Indioceanicola profundi: one gene and its partner. The protein of the gene in region 1 interacts with the protein of each later gene in a pairwise test. Links are inferred from orthologs where the notes say so. Each region holds a gene or a part of one and is shown on either strand. Other genes may lie near its edges.

Region 1 (6,868 bases):
AGCCGTCCGGCTTGTCGCCGATGGCGATGACCTCCGCCCCCAGCTCCCACAGCACGCGAGGGGCCACCTTGTAGGCGGCGCCATGGGCGCAGTCGATCACGATGCGCATGCCGTCTAGCCGCAGCCCGCGCGGGAAGCTGGCCTTCACCTGCTCGATGTAGCGGCCGGAGGCATCCTCCATCCGCTGCGCCCGGCCGAGCTCCCGCTCGCCGGCCAGATCGGGGGCGAAGGGCCGGCCCATCCGCGCCTCGATCTCCGCCTCCACCTCGTCCGACAGCTTGTACCCGTCCGGCCCGAACAGCTTGATGCCGTTGTCATGGAACGGGTTGTGCGAGGCGGAAATCATGACGCCGAGGTCGGCGCGCATGGAGCGGGTCAGCATGGCCACCGCCGGCGTCGGCATCGGCCCGACCAGGATCACATCCATGCCCATGCTGGTGAAGCCCGCCGTCAGCGCCGGCTCCAGCATGTAGCCCGACAGGCGGGTATCCTTGGCGATGATGACGGTGTGGCGGTGGTCGCCCCGGCGGAACTGGAGTGCGGCCGCCATGGCGGCCTTCAGCGCCGTCTCCGCCGTCATCGGCTCCGTATTCGCCTTGCCCCGGATGCCGTCCGTGCCGAACAGCTTGCGCGTCATCATACCCTCGGAAATTCGGTCTAGCCGCCGCGCGGCCATGGCGGGCGGTTATACCGGAGCGTGCGGCCCCATGCCAGCCCGCGCAGCCATCTGCCCTACCCGTGCAGCGCCGCCCACATGGCAACCGCCTGCGCCGTCTCCGCCACGTCATGCACCCGCAGGATCTGCGCCCCCTGGTCCAGCGCCGCCAGCCCGGCCGCCAGCGACCCGCCCAGCCGCTGCTTCGGCGGCTCGTTCCGCGACAGGCCGGCGATGAAGCGCTTGCGGCTCACCCCGACCAGGATCGGCGCTCCCAGCGCGTGGAACTGACCGGTATGGCGCAGCAGGTGCAGGTTATGCTCCGCATTCTTGCCGAAGCCGATGCCGGGATCGATGGCGATGGCCTCCCGCGCGATGCCGAACGCCTCGGCCGCCTCCACCCGCTCCGTCAGTATGTCGAACACGTCCAGCGTGGGATCGCGGTAGCCGGGGCTGGCCTGCATGGTCTGCGGCTCCCCCTGCATATGCATCAGGACGACCGGGCACCCGGCCTCCGCCACCACCCGCATGCTCTCCGCATCGCCGCTCAGTGCTGTGATGTCATTGACGATGCGCGCCCCGGCCGCCAGCGCCCCCCTCATCACCGCGGCATGGCGGGTATCGACGCTGATCACGGCACCTTCCGCCGCCAGCGCCTGGATCACCGGCAGCACCCGCGCCAGCTCCTCCTCCGGGGCCACGGGCGCCGCCCCCGGCCGGGTGCTCTCCCCGCCGATATCCAGGATGTCGGCTCCCGCCTCCAGCAGCGCCCTGCCATGGGCGATGGCGTTCTCCGCTCCCGCAAAGTCGCCGCCGTCGGAGAAGCTGTCCGGCGTCACGTTGACGATGCCCATGACCAGCGGCCGGTCCAGCCGCAGCCCCGCCCACAGTTTCTGCGGCTGGGCCAGCGCCGCGAGTTGGATCTTCGCCCGCCAAGCGAAAGCCTCCGGCAGCCCTGCGGCCCAGTCCAGCACGGGCTGGAGCGGCGCCACCGCCCGCAAGGCCCCATCCCCGTGCCGGACCGCCACCTCCGCCATGCCGAAGGCGAAGCGCCCCCCCGCCAGCCGCACCGCCAGTTCGCTCGCCACAGCACTCCGCGCCACCTCGCCGGTCAGCAGCCCGGCGGGGCGGATGTACAGCTCGGCGGGCGAGGACGGCAGGGGCAGGTCGCGCAGCGGCATGGCATCGGACTTGTGCAGTAAGGGAAGAGATCAGGTTAACGGCCCGGACCGGGCCGGCATACCCCCGATTTCGGGAAGCACGCCGGCAACCAAAGGAAAAGGCCCCCGGATCGCTCCGGGGGCCTTTCCATGGTTCGGCGGTTCGCCGTCGTCACACGCCCGGCTGCGGCTCCGGCTCGAAACCGCCGGTGTCCTTTCCGGTGGTCGGAACGGAACCGCGGCGGCCACCCTTCGGCGGCTCGGCCTTCACGGCCGGCGGAGCCTGGGGCGGCTCGGTCCGGACGATGGACTCGCCGCGGATCAGAGCCTTCACGTCCTCGCCCGACAGCGTCTCGTACTCGAGCAGCGCCAGGGAAATTTTGTGCAGCTCGTCGATATGCTCCGTCAGGATGCGGCGGGCATGGCCTTCCGCCTCCTCGATGATGCGACGGACCTCCTGGTCGATCAGGTTGGCCGTACCCTCGGACATGTTCTGCTGCTGGGTCACGCTGTGGCCCAGGAACACCTCCTGCTCGTTGGCGGAGTAGCGCACCCGGCCCAGCTTGTCGGACATGCCGAACTCGGTGACCATGCGGCGGGACATGTTGGTGGCCTGCTGGATGTCGTTGCCGGCACCCGTGGTCACATATTCCGGCCCGAAGATCAGCTCCTCCGCCACGCGGCCGCCGAACATCATGGCGAGACGGCTTTCCAGCTCCAGCTTGGAGTAGGTCCACTTGTCCCGCTCCGGCAGGTTCATGGTCACGCCCAGCGCACGGCCGCGCGGGATGATCGTCACCTTATGCAGCGGGTCGCTGGCCGGCATGTAGAGGCCCACCAGCGCGTGGCCGGCCTCGTGATAGGCGGTCAGCTTCTTCTCCTGCTCGGTCATGACCATGGAGCGGCGCTCCGCACCCATCATGACCTTGTCCTTGGCGTTCTCGAAGTCCGCCATGCCGACCACGCGCTTGCCGGCGCGGGCCGCCAGCAGCGCCGCCTCGTTCACCAGGTTCGCCAGATCGGCACCGGAGAAGCCGGGGGTACCGCGGGCGATCACCTTTGGCTCCACATCCGGCGCCAGCGGCACCTTGCGCATATGGACCTTCAGGATCTTCTCGCGGCCCAGCACGTCCGGGTTCGGCACCACCACCTGCCGGTCGAAGCGGCCCGGGCGCAGCAGCGCCGGGTCCAGCACGTCCGGACGGTTGGTGGCGGCGATCAGGATGACGCCCTCGTTCGCCTCGAACCCGTCCATCTCCACCAGGAGCTGGTTCAGGGTCTGCTCACGCTCGTCGTTGCCGCCGCCGAGACCTGCGCCACGATGCCGGCCAACAGCGTCGATCTCGTCGATGAAGATGATGCAGGGGGCGTTCTTCTTGCCCTGCTCGAACATATCGCGGACGCGGGACGCGCCGACGCCCACGAACATCTCCACGAAGTCGGAGCCGGAGATGGTGAAGAAGGGCACGTTGGCCTCACCCGCCACGGCGCGGGCGGTCAGCGTCTTACCGGTACCCGGCGGTCCCACCAGCAGCACGCCCTTCGGGATCTTGCCGCCCAGGCGCTGGAACTTCTGCGGGTCCTTCAGGAACTCGACGACCTCTTCCAGCTCCTGCTTGGCCTCGTCGATGCCGGCGACATCGTCGAAGGTCACGCGGCCGACCTTTTCCGTCAGCAGTCGGGCGCGGCTCTTGCCGAAGCCCATGGCCTTGCCGCCGCCGCCCTGCATCTGGCGCATGAAGAAGATCCAGACGCCGATCAGCAGCAGCATGGGGAACCAGGACAGCAGGATGCTGACCAGGGTGTTCGGCCCCTCTTCCGGTACGGAGCTGACGCGGACATTCCGCTCGGCCAGCCGGTCGCCGATGTTGGAGTTGGGCGGCACATAGGTGCTGAAGCTGCGCCCGTCGCTATAGTGACCAGTGACCTGGTCTCCTTTGATGGTGACGTCGGCAACCGCGCCGCGCTCCGCATCTTCCAGGAGCTGGCTATAGGGGATCACACCCGGCTGGGAGACCCGGGTTGACGACGTCTGGAACAAGTTGAACAGGGCCACCAGCAGCAGCCCGATAATGATCCAGAGCGCCAGGTTCTTGCCGAAATTATTCACGTCACGAGCCTTTCGTCGACCGCCCCGCGGGTTCTGCCCCCCGGGTGCGGTGCCGTCGCCGGAAACAGATCCCTCGCGGGAAGCTTCCCATTAGATAATCTCCCTGGCAGGCATGACAACAGAGAACCTCGCACCTGCCGCGGGCACCGGCGCCTCCGGCCCCAATCTGTAGCCTAAGCAACCCGATCCGAGACGCACATAGTTCAGATGGGGTACGAGGAGCAGGGTTTGCCCCCCCCTGATCGCCGGAAGCGTGCGACGGACCGACGCGGGCAGTACCCGACCTACCCGAACGATCGGGTCAGAGGATATCTTTGCCCATCCCTCGGCTTCCAATGCACCCAATGTCACCGTCCGGCTGCCATTCCACTCCAGACGAAACCGCCGGTCCCATACTGCGGTTCCGCCCGGCGCGACGACAATCGGAGCTTCGACCGATGCCGGCTCTCTTACGATGCGGAGAACCGCGCCAGCTCGGCTGAACAGGCATCCTCCCAGGCTGCCGCCGCTGAACTCGCCCGCGCCTTCGCGCAGACGGGTCAGAAGCCGCTCCATCCTCTCCCCCCGCGGCGGATAGGGTCTGCCGCCGACAGCTCCGGTCAGCCGCGACAGGAGGCCGAGGCTGTCCTCGTCGTCCAGGACTCTGAAAACCGCTGCATCCAGTTCAATCCATCCCTCGGGATGAAAGGCCCCATGCCGGGCCAGCATCTGCGCCAGCAGATCATCGCGGTCTGCACGGCGACAGCCGGCCTGCCGTGCCGCTTCGGCCAGGGCGGGGACCGGATCCACAGGCTCCGTCGCACGCAGGCGTCCGCGGGCGAACCGCGTATCGCGATTGGATGGATCGCGGATAAAGGGCTGCCCCCTGACGTCACAGGTCGCCTCCAGCCGTGCACGGAGAACGCCCAGCACGGGACGGATCAGCCGTAGTCCGGGGCGCTCGCGGATGGACGGCATGGCGGCAAGCCCGTCGGGTCCGCTACGCATGCCCCGCCGGATCAGTACGGTTTCCGCCTGATCCTCCTGCTGGTGGCCCAATGCCAGATGAAGAATGCCTCTTTCGCGACATTCCTGCTCGAGCAGGTCGTATCGGGCCCCACGTGCCGCTTCTTGCAGGCCGGTGACGGGCTTGGCTCCTTCCCAGCGGCGAATGACGTGAAGTATGCCGTGAAACCCCATCCACGCGGCAACCTGCTCTGCTTCGGCTCCGCTGGCCTGCCGCAGACCATGATCCACGGTGATGGCCAACAGACTGCCGCCACGCCGCTGTGCCCAGTCGTGGAGCAGCAAGGCCAAGGCCATGCTGTCCGGCCCGCCGGAGAGGCCAACCGCCACATGCGGTGCAGCCTCGAACGGCCCTAGCGGCGCCATCAGCCGTTCAAACTCCGCGGAGCTTATCGGCTCGGCGGGCGGAATGCTGCGGTGTTCAGCCACACCGCAGCCGGTTCTTCTCCTGCTCGGCACGGCGGCGGATCGTGGTCGGTGCATCCTTGTATTCGCCCGCCAACTGCTGGAGCGCCAGGCAGGCGTCTTCCTTCTGGTTGATGGCGCCGAGCGACATGGCGAGCTTCAGCAGGTTGTCCGGCGCCTTGCTGCTCTTCGGATAGGATTGGTAGCCCTCCGCGAAAGCAACGGCCGCTTCCTTGAACATGCTGCGGACATACAGCGTCTCTCCCAGCCAGTACTGGGCATTGGCTGAGAGTTGGTGGCCCGGATTGTCCGTCAGGAACTGCTGGAAGGCGGCATGGGCAGCCGCATAGTTCTGCTGCCGCAACAGGCCGAAGGCGTAATCATACTGCTGCTGCGGCCCGCCGGAGGGCAGGTCCGCCGGTGCGGCGGCTCCGCCCGAGGGTGCAGCTGCCATCGGCGGCAGCGCTTCCCCTGTGGGTTCCGCAGATGGGGATGCCGGCTGCTGGGCGGAGCCGCCGCCAACAGGCGCTGCCTGTGCGCCGCCGCGACCCTGCTCAAGCTGGGTCAGACGGTATTCCATGTCTGTTGCCAACCGCTCCAGCTGCTCACGGAGCTGCCCGATCTGGAAGGTAGCTTCCTCATACCGGCCGGTCATGGTCCGGACATCGGTTTCCAGCCGCTGCAGGCGGACTTCGAAATCACCAGCGACGCTCGGGGCGATCTGCGCGCCGCCGCTCCCGCCGCCGCCCTGACGGGTCCCGCCCCCGCGGTAGACCTCGCGGCTGAGGGTCTGGACTTCGGTTTCCAGCCGGTTGAGACGATTCAGCAATTCGCGCATGTCGCCGCTCTGCGCCTGGGCGGCGGGAGCGAGCAACGCAATGGCCAGCAGGGGAGCCGCGAGGGCGACGCCGGCAAGGCGGGAACGGGTCTTGATCTTCATGATCGTCTGCATGCCCGGAAGTGACTGGACCGGCCGGAAGCGTAGCGTCCGCCGGTAAACAGAGGAAGACTAACGCCCCGAAAGGGACAGATTATGGCATTTACGCCACAGAAACGGCCCCGCAGGCATTTCGGCCATCCTGAAACCAAAGAAGCGCCGCCCGGTTTCCCGGACGGCGCCTCCCTGATCATGACGCGGCGTTCGTACGCTGCGGCACCGAGTGACTGATCCAGTACGGATCAGTTCACCACGGTCACGCCGCGACGGTTCTGCGCCCAGGCGGACTCGTTGGAGCCGAGCACCGCCGGACGCTCCTTGCCGTAGCTGATGGTCTGCACGCGGCCAGCATCGACGCCCAGGGCGACGAGGTAGTTCTTCACGGCCGAGGCGCGGCGGTCACCCAGGGCGAGGTTGTACTCGCGGGTGCCGCGCTCGTCGGCATGACCCTCGACGGTCACGGTGACGCCCGGATACTGCTTCAGCCAGGCGGCCTGACGGTCAAGCGTGGCCGTCGCTTCCGGGGTGAGGTCGTAACGGTCGAAACCGAAGAAGACGCGGTCGCCGACATTGACGACGAAGTCTTCGGCAGTGCC
Region 2 (6,807 bases), 410 kb from region 1 along the record:
GCATCATCACGGTCTGCGACAACACCTTCGCCAGCCCCTGGGTGCAGCGCCCGCTGGAGCTGGGCTTCGACATCGTCAGCCACTCCGCCACCAAGTACCTGAACGGCCACTCCGACATGGTGGGCGGCGTCGTGGTTGCGCGGGAGCAGGGGGAGCTGTCGGACAAGCTGGCCTTCCTGCACAATGCCGTGGGCAGCATCCAGGGGCCGTTCGAGAGCTTCCTGGTGATGCGCAGCCTGAAGACCCTGGCGGTCCGGATGGAGCGGCACTGCGAGAATGCGGCGGCGCTGGCGGAGTGGCTTGAGGCGCATCCCGCCGTCGCCAAGGTCCGCTATCCCCACCTGCCGAGCCATGCTCAGTACGATCTGGCGAAGCGCCAGATGCGGGCCGGCGGCGGCATGATCACCATTCATCTGAAGGGCGGGCTGGAGCCGGCGCGCCGCATGCTGGAACGGTGCGAGCTGTTCAGCCTGGCCGAAAGCCTGGGCGGGGTGGAAAGCCTGATCGAGCATCCCGGCATCATGACCCATGCCAGCATCCCGGTGGATCAGCGCACGGCGCTGGGCATCGACGACGGGCTGGTGCGCCTTTCCGTCGGAATCGAGGATCTGGACGATCTCCGCCACGATCTCGAACAGGCGCTGGGGTGAGGCAATGGGCGACGGGCTGAGAATCACCAGGGCCGATCCGCGCTGTGACGAGGCCCGCGCCCTTGTGGCGGAACTGGACGCCTATCTCGGCACGCTGTACAGCCCCGAGGACAACCATCTGGTCCCGGTGGAGGAACTGGCCGGGCCTGGCGCGGTGTTCCTGCTGGCCCTGGACGGGGACCGGGCCGTCGGCTGCGGCGCGATCCGCCTCTATGACGGCTATGCGGAGCTGAAGCGGATGTATGTCCGGCCGGAGATGCGGGGCCGGCATGTTGCGTTGAGGCTGCTCCAGAGGCTGGAAGAAGAGGCCCTGGCGCTGGGCCAGCCCTTGGTGCGGCTGGAAACCGGCCCGCAGCAGAAGGAGGCCGTGGCGCTTTATGAGCGGCAGGGCTTCACCCGCTGCGAGCGCTTCGGCGACTATCCGAGCTGCGGCGGCAGCCTGTTCATGGGAAAGCGCCTTCACGCGCCGGCATAGGGCCGAACCTCGACAGAAAAGAAGGCGCCTGGTTTCCCAGGCGCCTTCAGGTTCGGCACGAGGCTATAGGATGGGGGCCTGGTCTCAGTGCCGAATCTCCCACGCGAACTCCACATGACAGGGCGCGTTGGGCATGGCCGCGATGGGATTCATCTGCAGCCAGGTCCAGAAATCGCTGAAAGGTAGCTGGGGACGGGCCTGGGCATAAGCGCCGAGCTGGGCCGCGATACGCTCGCTCAGCGTCCGGGTGACCTGCTCATAGGCGACTTCCGGCACGCCGTGGCTTACGACCAGATCGCCCGTGCGCGGGTCGGTGGCGCGGAAGCTGTGGCTTCCATCGCGGAACGCATATGCAACTTTGATCGGTTCGTTCTGATACATCATGTCCGTCCCTCAGCGGATCGCGCATATTATGTATCATTGCTGAACAGGATTGGAAAGAAAAAGACCCATGCGCTTTGCGCGGCGCAGCATTTCGCCGCATCAACGAAAACCGCCCGGCTTTTGACCGGGCGGTTTTGCTTATTCAGGCCTGGAGATGGAGGCTGCGGCCGGCCTTATTCCACCACGATCCGGGGGCCGGCGCGGCGGGCGCTCGTGCCGCCGATTTTTTCCCAGATGCGGGCGGCGATGGCGCGGTAGGATTTGGCGTGTTCGCTGGTCGGGTCGGCCACCACGATGGGCTGGCCGGCATCGCTGGTTTCACGGATGGCGATGTGCAGCGGCACCTCCCCCAGGAAGTCCAGCCCCAGCTTCTCCGCCTCTGCCCGCGCACCGCCATGGCTGAAGATGTCCGAGCGATGGCCGCAATTGGGGCAGCAAAAGTAGGACATGTTCTCCACGATGCCCAGTACAGGCACGTCCACGCGGCGGAACATGTTCAGCCCCTTGCGGGCGTCCAGCAGGGCGATGTCCTGCGGGGTGGAGACGATGACGGCGCCGGCCAGCGGAACCTGCTGCGCCATGGTGAGCTGGGCGTCGCCGGTGCCCGGCGGCATGTCCACCACCAGCACGTCCAGCTCGCCCCAGTTGACGTCGCGCAGCATCTGTTGCAGCGCCGACTGCACCATGGGGCCGCGCCAAATCATCGGCGTGTCCTCGGCCACCAGGAAGCCCATGGACATTACCTTGATGCCGTAATTCTCCATCGGCTCCAGCGTCTTGCCGTCACGGCTGTTCGGCTTGCCGCTGATGCCCAGCATGCGCGGCATGGACGGGCCGTAGATGTCGGCGTCCAGGAGCCCCACCTTCTGGCCGTTGGCGGCCAGCCCTAGCGCCAGATTGGCGGCGGTGGTGGATTTGCCGACGCCGCCCTTGCCGGAGGCGACGGCGATGATCGCCTTCACGCCGGGAACCATCGGCTTCTGCGCCTGTCCCTGGGCCGGTGCATGGCTGTGGCCATGCCCGTGATCGTGGGAATGGCCGCCCGATGCGCCGCGGGTAGGCATCTGCGGGCCGGCGCGATGGGCCGTCAGAACGGCAGTCACCGAGGTGATCCCCGGAATATTGTCGACCGCCTGTTCTGCGGCGCGTCTAAGCGGTTCGAGCGCAGCTCCACGCTTCGGATCGACCTCGATTGAGAAGCCGACATTTCCGTTCTTGATAACCAATCCGGAAATCATGCCGAGAGCGACGATATCTTGGCCGCGGTCGGGGTCTTTTACCGTCCTCAGCGCGTCCAGAACTTGTGCCTCGGTGATGTCGGCCATGGTTGAAAACTCCAAGCGATTCCCAATATCCGGACGGTAGACCGCGGCGGAACTCCTTCCCCACGGTCTCCGGCTTATATACGGTGGCCGGGGTCCCGTTGAAAGCACCGGGCTCGGGTCCAAGGAACGAAAACGAAGGGTCGGTCGAAATGCCCTGGAATAATCAGAGCGGCGGTGGGGGCGGTGGCCCGTGGGGCTCCCCTCCGGGAGGCGGCAACAACAATCCGTGGGGCCGGCCGAGCGGCGGCGGCGGATCGCAGCCTCCGGGTCCGGACCTGGAGGAGTTGCTGCGCAGGAGTCAGGATCGCTTCAAGCGGGTGATGCCCGGCGGGTTCGGCAGCGGCAAGGGCATCGCGCTCGCCCTGCTGGTTGTCGGCGGCCTGTGGATGGCCAGCGGCATCTACCGCGTCCAGCAGGACGAGGCGGGCGTGGTGCTGCGCTTCGGCGAATATGTCCGCACGGAACTGCCCGGCCTGCGCTGGCACCTGCCATCGCCGATCGAGACGGTCTACACGCCCCAGGTCACCACGGTGAACCGGATGGAGATCGGCTTCCGCTCCGTCGGGGATAATCGCCGCGGCGGCAGCGAGCGGGACGTCGAGGACGAGAGCCTCATGCTCACCGGCGATGAGAACATCATCGACATCGACTTCACCGTATTCTGGAAGGTCAAGGAGGAGGCCGGCGCCGCCGCCGACTACCTCTTCAACATCCGCGATCCCGAGCAGACGGTGAAGAAGGCCGCGGAGAGCGCCATGCGCGAGGTGATCGGCCAGACCGACATCCAGCCGGCGCTGACCGAAGCCCGCCAGCAGATCGAGACCCGCACCCGCGAAATCCTCCAGGCCATGCTCGACAGCTATGACGCCGGTATCGCGGTCACGCAGGTGCAGCTGCAGAAGGTGGACCCGCCCTCCGCGGTGGTGGACGCCTTCAACGACGTGCAGCGCGCCCGGCAGGACCGCGAGCGTCTGCGCAACGAAGCCGAGGCCTACCGCAACGACATCATCCCGCGCGCCCGCGGCGAGGCCGAGCGGCTGATCCAGGAGGCCAGCGCCTATCGCGAGGAGGTGGTCAGCCTGGCGCAGGGTGATGCGCAGCGTTTCGTTTCGGTGCTGGAGGCCTACAACAGCAATCCGGAAGTGACTGCCAAGCGCATGTATCTGGAGACGATGGAGGCCGTTCTGGGCGGCACCAACAAGATCATCATGGATGGCGGCCAGAACGGTACGAACGGCGTCCTGCCGTATCTTCCGCTGGATCAGTTGACCAACCGCCTGCGGCAGCAGGGTCCGGCCAGCGGGCCGGCCCAGCCAGCGCCCCAGTCGCGCTGAGGAGAGCGCTCACATGAACAGAAAGCTCATAATCCTCGGCATCGTCGTGCTGGCGGTCGCCATCCTGGCGTCCTCCTCGCTCTTCACCGTCGCGCAGACCCAGCAGGCGCTGGTGCTGCAGTTCGGCGAGTGGAAGCGGACCATCCAGGAGCCCGGCCTGAAGGCCAAGCTGCCCTGGCAGGACGCGGTGATGATCGAAAAGCGCGTCCTCGACGTGGACCCGCCGGTGGAAGAGGTGATCCTGGCCGACCAGAAGCGGCTGGAAGTCGACGCCTTCGCCCGCTACCGCATCTCCGACCCGCTCCGCTTCTACCAGTCGGTGCGTACGGAGTTGGCGGCGGAGCAGCGCCTCTCGACCATCGTCAACTCCTCGCTCCGCCGCGTGCTCGGCTCGGTCACCCTGCTGGCCGTGCTGTCGGAGGAGCGGTCGAAGGTAATGACCAACATCCGCGATCAGGTGAATGACGAGGCGCGAGCGCTGGGCATCGACATCGTCGATGTGCGCATCCGCCGGGCCGACCTGCCCGAAGCCACCTCCCAGGCGGTCTATGAGCGCATGCGGTCCGAGCGTGAGCGCGAGGCCCGCGAGGCCCGTGCGCAGGGTCAGGAGCAGGCGCAGCAGATCCGGTCCCGCGCCGAGCGCGAGCGCACGGTCATCCTGGCCGAGGCGCAGCGTGATGCGCAGGTCCTGCGCGGCGAAGGCGACAATCAGGCGATCCGCATTCTTGCCGAATCGGCTGGGCGCAACGCGGAGTTCTACCAGTTCTACCGCTCGCTGGAGGCATACCGGCAGGCGCTCAAGGACGAGAACACCTCCCTGGTTCTGTCGCCGGACAGCGAATTCTTCCGCTTCTTCGGAGATACCGGGGCCGTGCGTTCCCCGCAGACTCCGCCGGCGCAGGGCGGCGGTCCCACCCCGGCGCCGGAAGGGCAGGCTGCCCTTCCGCCCGCTGCGCAGGGCGCCGAGGTGCCGCCGGGCCAGTAATCCGGGCGGCGTCTGAAACCCTTTCCCTCCAGTGCGGCCGGACCGGGCCTTTCCCCGGCCCGGCCGTTTTCCTGTCCGGACCCTTATCCGCGCAATCCCGGGCGGATAGGCCGGCCTGCAACGGAACCGTACGTGATCGACCTGCTGACCGCACTGGCCCTCGTCCTGGTGATCGAAGGCCTTCTCTACGCCGCCGCGCCGGACGGCATGAGGCGCATGGCCGCCATGGCCGCGGAAACCCCATCCTCCACCCTGCGCACTGCGGGACTTGTCGCGGCCATTGTCGGGGTGGCCCTTGTCTGGTTGCTGCGGCCCTGATCCACTGCTCCGGATTCAGGAAGAGCCAGCACAAACGAGTGCTTCGCCACGTTTGAGCCTCAGCCTATATTGTTCAAAGAGAGAGGCTCGTCCGCCGGATCGCCTCTGTTCGCCGCCGGATTTACAGGAGTCGGGCGGCCATAACCGGTCCTATGGAGAGAGACGTGACCCATTCCGTGCGCTCCCACACCACCGGCCCGCGGGCGCGTCAGGCGGTTGTCGCCGTGGTGCCGCCGGCCCAGCGTTGGCTCGGCTGGGTGCTGGCGCTGCCGCTGATCGCGGCACTTCTGATGGCCGGTCAGGCCCAGGCTCAGCGCGCTGCCCCCGAAAGTTTCGCGGATCTGGCGGAGCGCATTCTGCCGGCCGTGGTCAATATCTCGACCAGTCAGCGGCCCAATGCAGGGGGCGAACATCCGGCCGTGCCGATGCCGGAATTCCCGCCGGGGTCCCCGTTCGAGGAGTTCTTCCGCGACTTCTTCGAGCGCCAGCAGCGTGATCCCGGCGCTCCGTCGCGCCAGGCTACATCCCTGGGCTCGGGCTTCGTGATCGACGCCACCGGCTATATCGTCACCAACAACCATGTGATCGAGGGCGCCGACGAGATCACCGTCATCTTCCAGGATGAGGAGCAGACGGAACTCACCGCCGAGCTGATCGGCACCGATCCGGCCACCGATCTCGCCCTTCTGAAGGTCGAGACCAATGCGAAGCTGACCACGCTCGGTTGGGGCAACAGCGATACGATCCGGGTCGGCGACTGGGTGGTCGCCATCGGCAATCCGTTCGGTCTGGGCGGCACCGTCACCGCCGGCATTATTTCCGCGCGCTCCCGCGACATCAATGCCGGCAGCTATGACGACTTCCTGCAGACCGACGCCGCCATCAACCGCGGCAATTCGGGCGGCCCGCTGGTGAACCTGAAGGGGGAGGTGATCGGCATCAACACCGCCATCTTCAGCCAGACCGGCGGCTCGGTCGGCATCGGCTTCGCCATTCCGTCGGCCATGGCCAAGAACGTCATCGCCCAGCTCCGTGAAACCGGGAAAGTGCGGCGCGGCTGGCTGGGCGTGCAGATCCAGCCGGTCACGCCGGAGATCGCGGACAGCATGCAGCTTCCCGACACCAAGGGCGCGCTGGTCGCCATGGTGACTGCCGGCGGCCCCGCGGAGAAGGGCGGCATCAAGCCCGGCGACGTGATCCTGCAGTTCGACGGACGCGCGGTGACGAGCAGCCGTTCGCTGCCCCGCATGGTGGCGGAGACCGCGGTGGACAAAGTCGTGAATGTGGAGGTGTTCCGCCGCGGCAAGCGGCAGGACCTGAAAATCGCGCTCGGCGA

The links.
Region 2: the proteins of ftsH (region 1) and hflK interact in binary tests that used the Escherichia coli proteins (3 or more experiments, as listed by UniProt). The link is inferred for Indioceanicola profundi from one-to-one orthologs.

Annotation. Positions count from the first base shown.
Region 1 is NZ_CP030126.1:1,696,269-1,703,136, forward strand. The notes cover bases 1,457-4,405. They hold ftsH (ATP-dependent zinc metalloprotease FtsH), read right to left. Parts: upstream 3,926-4,405; coding sequence 1,988-3,925; downstream 1,457-1,987. Other genes in these bases: folP (dihydropteroate synthase), read right to left, coding at 1,457-1,836; tilS (tRNA lysidine(34) synthetase TilS), read right to left, coding at 4,016-4,405. In the rest of the region: glmM (phosphoglucosamine mutase), read right to left, coding at 1-640; more of folP, read right to left, coding at 733-1,456; more of tilS, read right to left, coding at 4,406-5,296; tol-pal system protein YbgF, read right to left, coding at 5,352-6,275; peptidoglycan-associated lipoprotein Pal, read right to left, coding at 6,515-6,868. UniProt on the Escherichia coli protein: Acts as a processive, ATP-dependent zinc metallopeptidase for both cytoplasmic and membrane proteins. Plays a role in the quality control of integral membrane proteins.
Region 2 is NZ_CP030126.1:2,110,643-2,117,449, reverse strand. Bases 2,188-5,075 are described here. They hold hflK (FtsH protease activity modulator HflK), read left to right. Parts: upstream 2,188-2,983; coding sequence 2,984-4,168; downstream 4,169-5,075. Other genes in these bases: hflC (protease modulator HflC), read left to right, coding at 4,182-5,075; apbC (iron-sulfur cluster carrier protein ApbC), read right to left, coding at 2,188-2,834. Also shown: DOL89_RS10120 (trans-sulfuration enzyme family protein), read left to right, coding at 1-650; DOL89_RS10115 (GNAT family N-acetyltransferase), read left to right, coding at 655-1,125; DOL89_RS10110 (hypothetical protein), read right to left, coding at 1,210-1,509; more of apbC, read right to left, coding at 1,683-2,187; more of hflC, read left to right, coding at 5,076-5,153; DOL89_RS10090 (DUF2065 domain-containing protein), read left to right, coding at 5,286-5,471; DOL89_RS10085 (DegQ family serine endoprotease), read left to right, coding at 5,624-6,807.